Regions from separate parts of the Streptomyces sp. NBC_01166 genome, predicted to be linked through region 2. Evidence: riboswitches for the same ligand, from Rfam matches in the RefSeq annotation. Region 2 holds a riboswitch; the other holds the start of a gene.
What was found. Region 2 has a riboswitch for ZMP and ZTP ahead of OG379_RS05420 (phosphoribosylaminoimidazolecarboxamide formyltransferase). Riboswitches for the same ligand answer to the same signal wherever they lie in the genome.
Positions count from the first base shown of each region.

Region 1: it holds a riboswitch for ZMP and ZTP, as region 2 does, so the genes downstream of both, glyA (serine hydroxymethyltransferase) here and OG379_RS05420 (phosphoribosylaminoimidazolecarboxamide formyltransferase) in region 2, are expected to answer to the same signal.

Region 1 is NZ_CP108613.1:5,663,391-5,667,597, forward strand. Features, by position in the region: gene OG379_RS26240 (hypothetical protein) at 1-1,428, opposite strand, end outside; ZMP/ZTP riboswitch at 1,605-1,727, shown strand; gene glyA (serine hydroxymethyltransferase) at 1,766-3,061, shown strand; gene OG379_RS26250 (NERD domain-containing protein) at 3,219-4,207, shown strand, end outside.
Region 2 is NZ_CP108613.1:1,175,553-1,179,759, reverse strand. Features, by position in the region: gene OG379_RS05425 (ABC transporter ATP-binding protein) at 1-661, shown strand, start outside; gene OG379_RS05420 (phosphoribosylaminoimidazolecarboxamide formyltransferase) at 655-1,869, opposite strand; ZMP/ZTP riboswitch at 1,840-1,929, opposite strand; gene fabD (ACP S-malonyltransferase) at 2,464-3,330, shown strand; gene OG379_RS05410 (hydroxymethylglutaryl-CoA synthase family protein) at 3,383-4,207, shown strand, end outside.

The DNA of each region.
Region 1 (4,207 bases), 4.5 Mb from region 2:
GTACGAGGTGCCGCTCGCCCTGCAGGCGCCCGCGGCGCCGGTGGCCTCGCTGCTGAACCGCTCGCAGCTGCCGCAGGCCTTCAGCTTCACCGTGCCGGTGACCGGGCCCGTGTAGAGCACCTCGACGTCGTTGGGGGCGCCGTTGCTGATGACGAGTTCCATGCGGACGCCACCTGGCTTGCCGCTCCCGGGCAGTCTTCTGCCGGCCGAGGGCCGGACCTCGGCTATCTCGGCCGCCGTGGCGATGTCCCGGGCGTGCGGCCCGCGCCCGTCCTCCTCGTAGGTGTCCGCGAAGTCCGTCAGGGTCTGCCGGGCCTCGGCGAACCGCTTGTCCTTGAACTCGTCCACGCCGCAGGCGTACACCCCGTCCCGTACGCCCGCGTCGGCCTGCCGTCCCAGGGAGGGCACGGAGGTCTCGGGGAGCTCCGCGACCATGGTGCTCGTCCGCCGCAGCTGATCGGTCACGTCGCAGGGCTCGGCGCCCTTCAAGCCGGAGAGCTGCTGTCGTATCGTCCGGCTGACGGCCGGGCCCACCTGTCCGGCCTGCGAGGACTCGGGGAACGTGCGCAGCAGTGTGCCCAGCTCCTTGCTGCCGGAATCAGGCCCCGTACCGGCCAGACGGGAGACGCCGCAGCCGTACAACGACTCCGCGAGCGGGGTGTCGGGCCAGCCGGCGAGATCGCCGAGCAGCTTCCGGTCCACCGTGCCGGGGAGTGTGCGCAGATAGGTCAGCGGCTCGACCGCCTCGCAGTGCTTCTTCGCGCGGTACGGCGTGGCGACGGCCTCGTAATAGCTCTTCAGGCGCCCGGGTACGAGGGCGGCGGCGCGCGATCCGGGGTGGTCCTCGCCCAGTTCCCGGTAGAGCGTGAGCGCGTAGCGGTAGTCGGGCCCGGAGAGGACGAACGAGCTCTCCGCCGCCTTCGCGACCAGATCGTCGCCCTCCTCCAGACGGTCGAGCAGCTCCTGCTCCACGGCCTCGTCCTGCGCGGAGCCGTAGGCCACCGTTCCGGTGAGCGGGACGGCCAGCAGGAGCAGCCCGAGCACCGCTGCCAGGACGGGCCGGGGCCACCGGCCGAAGTCCGCGCGCAGGGCGATGCGGGCCGCGTCGGCTCCCGCGAGGACGAGCAGCACGAGATAGGCGGCGACGAGGGCGGCGGGCACCCCGCCCGGGTCCGCGGGCAGCGCGACGAGCAGGAGGACGCCCGTCGCGGCCCAGCTCACCGCCGCCCGGCCCCAGCGGCGCAGCAGGACGTGGCCGAGTCCCAGGCCGGAGAGGCTGAGCAGTCCGGCGGCGACGGCCCGCAGCGCCGCCCCCGGGGGCGGCGGGCCGGCTGCCGGAGGCCGGGCGGGAGGCGGTGGAGGCCGGCCGGCCCCCCACGTCTGCTCCGGTCCCGGCTCCGGCCCGGCCCCGGGTCTTGGCTCGGACATGCCCGACTGATCACGTGACTCCATCACGGCCCCCCACCGCCGAACCCCGTCAGGTCCCCGGGAAGCTGCCCAGTTTCATGCCCGTTCACGCGTTCTTGCGGATGTTGGCGCCGGTATGGTGCGGGATGCCGCGACCGGCGCGCACGCTGTCGGAACGCACCGCCCCGCAGTAAGGTGCGGAGTGCCGCGACTGGCGCGTACCCGGAAGGGTGCTCCGTGGAATCGACCACGAGGGAGCGGCACACCCCGGGCACGTCCCGGGAAGTCATCGCCGGAGGCCGTCCGCCTGGGCAGTCCGGGTCCACGTCGCCCCGTGCGACCGACCCGGGAGGAACCCGTGGCCGTACAACCGTCCGATGCACGCCGTCCCGCTCCCGCACGCCCCGCCCTGACGGCGGCCGATCCGGAACTCGCCGCCCTGGTGGACGCCGAGGAGCGGCTCCAGGCGGACACCCTGCGCCTGATCCCCAGCGAGAACTACGTATCGGCGGCCGTGCTGGAGGCCTCCGGCACCGTCCTGCAGAACAAGTACTCCGAGGGCTACCCCGGCAAGCGGTACTACGAGGGCCAGCAGGTCATCGACCAGGTGGAGACCCTCGCCGTCGAGCGGGCCAAGGCGCTGTTCGGGATGGACCACGCCAACGTCCAGCCCTACTCCGGCTCCCCGGCCAACCTCGCCGTCTACCTGGCGTTCCTGGAGCCCGGCGACACCGTCCTCGGGATGTCGCTGCCGATGGGCGGTCACCTCACCCACGGCTGGGGCGTCTCGGCCACCGGTACGTGGTTCCGGGGCGTGCGCTACGGCGTGCGGCGCGACACCGGGCGCATCGACCTGGACGAGGTACGGGACCTGGCGCGTGCCGAACGGCCCAAACTCATCTTCTGCGGCGGCACCGCCGTGCCCCGGGTGATCGACTTCGCCGGCTTCGCGGAGATCGCCCGCGAGGTCGGTGCGGTGCTGGTGGCCGACGTCGCCCATATCGCCGGACTGATCGCCGGAGGCGCGCACCCGTCGCCCGCCCCGTACGCCGACGTGGTGTCGACGACCACCCACAAGACCCTCCGGGGGCCGCGCGGGGCGATGCTGCTGACCCGGGCCGAGCACGCCAAGGCCGTCGACCGCGCCGTCTTCCCCGGCCTCCAGGGCGGCCCGCACAACCAGACGACCGCCGCCATCGCCGTCGCGCTGAAGGAGGCGGCCGGGGCGGACTTCGCGGCCTACGCCCACCAGGTCGTCGCCAACGCCCGTGCGCTGGGCGAGGAACTCGCGGCACGCGGCTTCGACCTCGTCTCCGGGGGTACGGACAACCATCTGCTGCTGGCCGACCTCACGGGCAAGGGCGTCTCCGGGAAGATCGCGGCCAAGGCGCTCGACCGGGCCGGGATCGTCGTCAACTACAACACCGTTCCGTACGACCCCCGTAAGCCCTTCGACCCGTCCGGCATCCGTATCGGCACCCCCGCCCTGACGTCCCGGTCCATCCCCGCCTCCGAGATGGGAGTGGTCGCGCAGTGGATCGATCTTGTGGTCGATGCCGCTCGTACAGGTGATGAAACGACCGTTTCCAAGGTCAGGGACGAAGTGAGGACCATGATGGAGGCCTATCCGGCGCCGGGTCTCCCCCTGGCCTGACCGGGGCGCCGGAGCAGTCCGGGGCACACAGGGCCCGGACTGCTCCGGAACGCCGTGCTCCCGACTCCGCGCGCCCGCTCTGCGCCCTGTGCGGGGGCCGACCAGCCGTACAGGCTGGGGGAGCAAGGACGTCGGCGGGGTGAACAGAGGGGGCACGATGCAGGATCTCAAGGTCACGTCATGGCAGCTCTTCGGGCACGACCGGCTCTATGTGAACCTGCCGGACGGCACCGCGATCGGATGGGCGGACCGGGGCAGCGGCACGATCACCGTCCTTCACCCGCGCTATCGCGACGCCGTGGCCGACGCGCTCGCGCGCCAGGTCCCGGACCTGCCGGCCCTCGTCGGCGAGGAGGCACCGGCCGGGCCGCAGACCCCGCCCGCGCCGCCTCCGGTCCCGCGGATCCCGCCCATGCGGGGGATGCGGAAGCGGGGGGCCGCGCAGGAGGCGCCGCCCGTGCGGGGGCCGTCGCCTGCGGTGGAGGCGGCGCCTGCGCCGGAGGTGGTGCTCGCGCCGGAAGTGGTACCTGCGCCGGAGGTGACGCCCGTGCCGGATCCGGTGGCCGGTCCGGAGCCGGGGCCGGAGCCGCGCCGGAGGCCGGCCGTCCTCCCCGCGCTGACCCCCGCGACCGACCTCGCATCGCGTCGGCCGGGCGCCGGACTCCGCGAGCAGCTCGGCGAATCCGGGACCGGCGCGCTCGTACGGGCCGCCACCGGGGCACTGCGGCGGCACAAGGACGCGGACCCGCGGCGTGGTGCCCTCGCGGGGGAGCGGCGGGTCGGGGCCGAGCTCAAGCGGCTGACCCGGCACGGCTGGAGAGTCCTGCACTCCGTGCCGCTGCCGGACGGCACGGAGATCGGGCACCTGCTCATCGGGCCCGGCGGCGTGTTCGCCGTGAGCACCGATCACCGCCCCGGGGCATCGGTGCGGATCGGCGACGGAACCCTGCGGACCGACGACGGCGCCCCGCAGCCGTACGAGCTCGACGGCCAACCGGGCGCCCGGCGGGCCCGGGCCGCGCTGGAGGCTTACTGCGCCTTCGACGTGCCCGTACAGACCGTGCTGGTGTTCACCGGCGTCACGGCGCTGGAAGTGGCCTCCACACCGGCCGGCGTCCGCGTCTGCCGGGAACGCCAGGTGTCCGT
Region 2 (4,207 bases):
TCTGGTGAAACTGCTGTGCGGGCTGTACCGGCCGACGGGCGGACGCATCCTCGTCGACGGTGTGGATCTGTGGTCCATGCCGCCCGACCGCTGGCGGTCCAGGGTGGCCATGCTGTTCCAGGACTTCTCCAAGCTGGAACTGCGACTGAGGGAGAACGTCGGCATCGGCCACCTGCCGGACCTGGACGACGACGCGGTCCTCGGCGAGGTGCTCGGGCGTGCGCACGCCGGGCCGATCGTCGCCCGGGTCCCCGGAGGGGTCGACGGACTGGTCGGCCATGCGTACGGCGACGGGGCCGAACTGTCCGGAGGTCAGTGGCAGACCCTGGCACTCGCCCGGGCCATGATGCGCGCCGATCCCCTCGTCCTGGCGCTCGACGAACCTGCCGCAGCTCTGGACGCGATGGCCGAGCACGCCCTGTTCGACCGTTTCGTCGCATCGGCCGAGGCCGCGGCCTCCCGGGCGGGCTCAGTCACACTCTTCGTCTCCCACCGTCTGTCCACCGTGCGGACGGCCGACCGCATCGTGGTCCTCAGGAAGGGCACGGTCCTCGAATACGGGGCGCACCCCGACCTGGTCGCTGCGGGCGGCCTCTACGCCGAGCTCTACAGCCTTCAGGCCCGGGCGTACGACGACCTCGGGCCCGACGGCGCTCAGTGATGGAAGAGCCGAAGACCGGTGTGCGCGAGCGCGATGCCCTGCTCGCGGCAGGCTGCCTCGACCTCGTCGGACCGGATGGAGCCGCCCGGTTCGGCGATGGCGGAGACCCCGTGCCGCTTCGCGTGGTCGACGTTGTCGCGGAAGGGCAGGGCGCCGTCGGAGACGAAGGACACCCCGGTCAGGGCATGCATCCACCGCGCACGCTCCTCCGCGTCCGGCGGGACCGCCGGCGTGCGGAGCACCTGCGCCAGCCTGTTCTCCTCGTCCTTCGTCAGATCGCCCTCGATGAATCGGACCTGCCAGTTGATCCGGTCCTGGCGCCGAAGGCCGGGCTCGAAGTCCAGTGCCCTGACGGCCGGGTGGCGCCGTAGCCACCACGTGTCGGTCTTCGCCCCCGCCAGCCTGGTGCAGTCCACCCGGGACTGCTGGCCGGCGCCGATGCCCAGAGTCATCCCGTCCCGCAGATAGCAGACCGAGTTGGACTGGGTGTAGCGCAGCACCGCGAGGCCCAGGAGCAGGTCGTCCGTCGCCTCGGCGGTGATCTCCCCGTGCCGCAGGGTGAACAGATCCCGGGTGAGGGGGACCGCGTCACGGTCCTGTGTCAGACGGAGCCCGGACACCTCGCGGGTCTCCCGCCGCGGCGGTACGGCAGTGCTGTCGGCCTCCAGGACCAGGAAGCGGCCGTTCTTCTTCTTGCTCAGCTTGTCGACCGTGCCAGGGGCGTAGCCGGGAGCGATGACCCCGTCGCAGATCACCCGGGCCAGCAGGTCGGCCAGTTCGTCGTCGATGGGGTGGGAGACGGCGGCGAAGTCCCCGTACGAGGACTTGGGGTCGGCGTCGCGGGCGCGGAGGTAGGCGCCGGTGAGTGCGCCGACCGACGTGTCGCCGAGCTGGTACAGATCCCTGACGACCTCGTCCAGCGGGCCGTCCACGGCGGCGCCTGCCGGGGACACGTGCTTGAACGAGGCGGCGGCCGGCTTGCCCAGAGCCGCGCTCGCCTCACTGACGAGCCGCCAGGCGTTGAGCGCGTCCAGCAGGTTGATGTAGGAGGGCACGCCGTTCAGCAGCCGTACGGGCCACTGCCCGGACCGCGTCGGTGCCACCTCGGCGAGACGCTGCTGCGGATTGATCCCATAGCGAAGTTCCACGTCATGACTCCCTCGGAAGGACATCGTTGACGGGAACACCCAGGCGGACGGCGTTCGCATCTGTGCGTACAGCAGCCGTTCCCCGGTGGTTGTCCACCTTCGCCAGTCGCGGCCTTCGGTAACGGTACAGGGACGACAGGAGTTGATCAATGGCCCGACAACCAGTGAGACGGGTGAGACGTGTTTCCGGTCCGACAGTAATTCCCAAGGAATGTTCAAGTCGCCTGGTAGAACCAGAGTTGACGCGCGTTGACCCTGCGGCCGTCGCGCAGTTCCGCTGATCACCGATCCGATACCGGTACTTGACAACTACTCACGGATCCCGGTGATATCGATGAGCACGACGGACCTGACCGAAGCCGTCGACCGTGGGACACGAACGATGGGGGACGACGTGTTTGTGCCGGCTTCTGACTGAATCGACAGCGCGGATATCCCATCGGCGACGAGGCCGCTACGGAAGACCGCGATCACCCTTCACTCCTCCCGGGGGCGGCGCACCCCCCGAAACGGGCATGTCATGACAGGTCGCCCGTTTTCCTGCCGTCAATGTGGACGGCGGTTTCACCCCGCATTCCTCACTGTGTTGACGTGGCGTCCGGTTTTCTCCGCATGTGTGTTCCGTGCTGATCCGGAAAGCGAGACAGGAGCGAAATGAGCACGTATGTTTTTCCGGGTCAGGGATCGCAACGCAAGGGTATGGGGCGTGCGTTGTTCGATGAATTCCCTGATATCACCGAGCGTGCTGACCGTATCCTCGGCTATTCGGTCAAGAAGCTGTGCACCGAGAATCCGAACCAACTCCAGAACGAGACGCAGTACACGCAGCCGGCGGTCTACGTCGTCAACACGCTGACGTATCTGAAGCGCACCAAGGAGACAGGACAGGTCCCGGAGTACGTGGCCGGCCACAGCCTCGGCGAGTACAACGCCCTGCTGGCCGCCGGGGTGCTGGACTTCGAGACGGGTCTGCGGCTGGTCCGGAAGCGGGGCGCGGCCATGGGCCGCATCGAAGGCGGCGGCATGGCGGCGGTCACCGGCCTCGACCGCGAGCAGGTGTCACAGCTGCTGGACCGGCACGAACTCACCGACATCGAGGTGGCGAACGACAACGCGCCCACGCAGGTGGTCGTGTCCGGCCTGAAGCCGGCGATCGCAGCGGCACGGGACGTCTTCACCTCTCTTCCCGGCGACGTGGGATTCACCGAACTCCGGACGAGCGGCGCCTTCCACAGCCGGCAGATGGCTCCGGCGCGGGCGGAGTTCGCCCAGTACCTCGCCGACACGTCACCGCGCTTCCGCGCGCCGACGATTCCCGTCATCGCGAACGTCGACGCCAAGGCGTACGACCTCGCCCGGGTCGAGACGTGTCTCACCGAACAGATCACCCAGCCCGTGCGCTGGGTGGAGACCATCCGCCACCTGCTTTCCGTCGGCCAGGAGGAGTTCGTGGAGGTGGGGACGGGGCGCGTGCTGACTTCCCTGATCGAACGCATCCGGGACGCGGCCGGGAGCGACTGAGAGCGCCGGGGCCGTGGCCGTGAGCGAGTGGCTTGGACGAGAGGGGACAAGGATGAGGTCTGCCGGGATCGAAGCGATGAACGTGTTCGGCGGCACTGCGTATTTGGACGTCATGCGGCTGGTCGACCACCGCCGGCTGGACAGGGCACGCTTCGAGAACCTGCTCATGCGACAGAAGACGGTGGCTCTGCCGTGCGAGGATCCGGTCACGTTCGCCGTCAACGCCGCCAAACCGATCGTCGACGCGCTGACCGATGCCGAACGGGCGCGGATCGAAATGGTGATCACCTGCACCGAATCGGGTATCGACTTCGGGAAGTCGCTGAGCACCTATGTGCACCATCACCTCGGACTGAGCCGCAACTGCCGGCTGTTCGAGATCAAGAACGCGTGCTACTCCGGGACCGCGGGCTTCCAGACGGCCGTCAACTTCGTCCTCTCGCAGGCGTCACCCGGTGCGAAGGCGCTGGTCGTCACCACCGACATCTCCCGGTTCACCGTGGTGGACGGCGGTGACGCGCTGACCGAGGACTGGTCCTTCGCGGAGCCCAGTTCCGGGGCCGGCGCCGTAGCCATGCTCGTCAGCGACACGCCGACGGTCTTCGAGGTGGACGCCGGGGCCAACGGCTACTACGGGCACGAGGTGATGGACACCTGCCGGCCCACGGCCGACAGCGAGGCGGGCGACGCCGACCTGTCGCTTCTCTCCTACCTGGACTGCTGCGAGCAGACATTCCTCGAATATCAGCGTCGGGTGGCCGACGCCGATTACCGCGCGACGTTCCATCACCTCGCCTTCCACACACCGTTCGGCGGAATGGTGAAGGGCGCGCACCGCACCATGATGAGGAAGATGTCGAAGTCCTCCCGGGCCGAG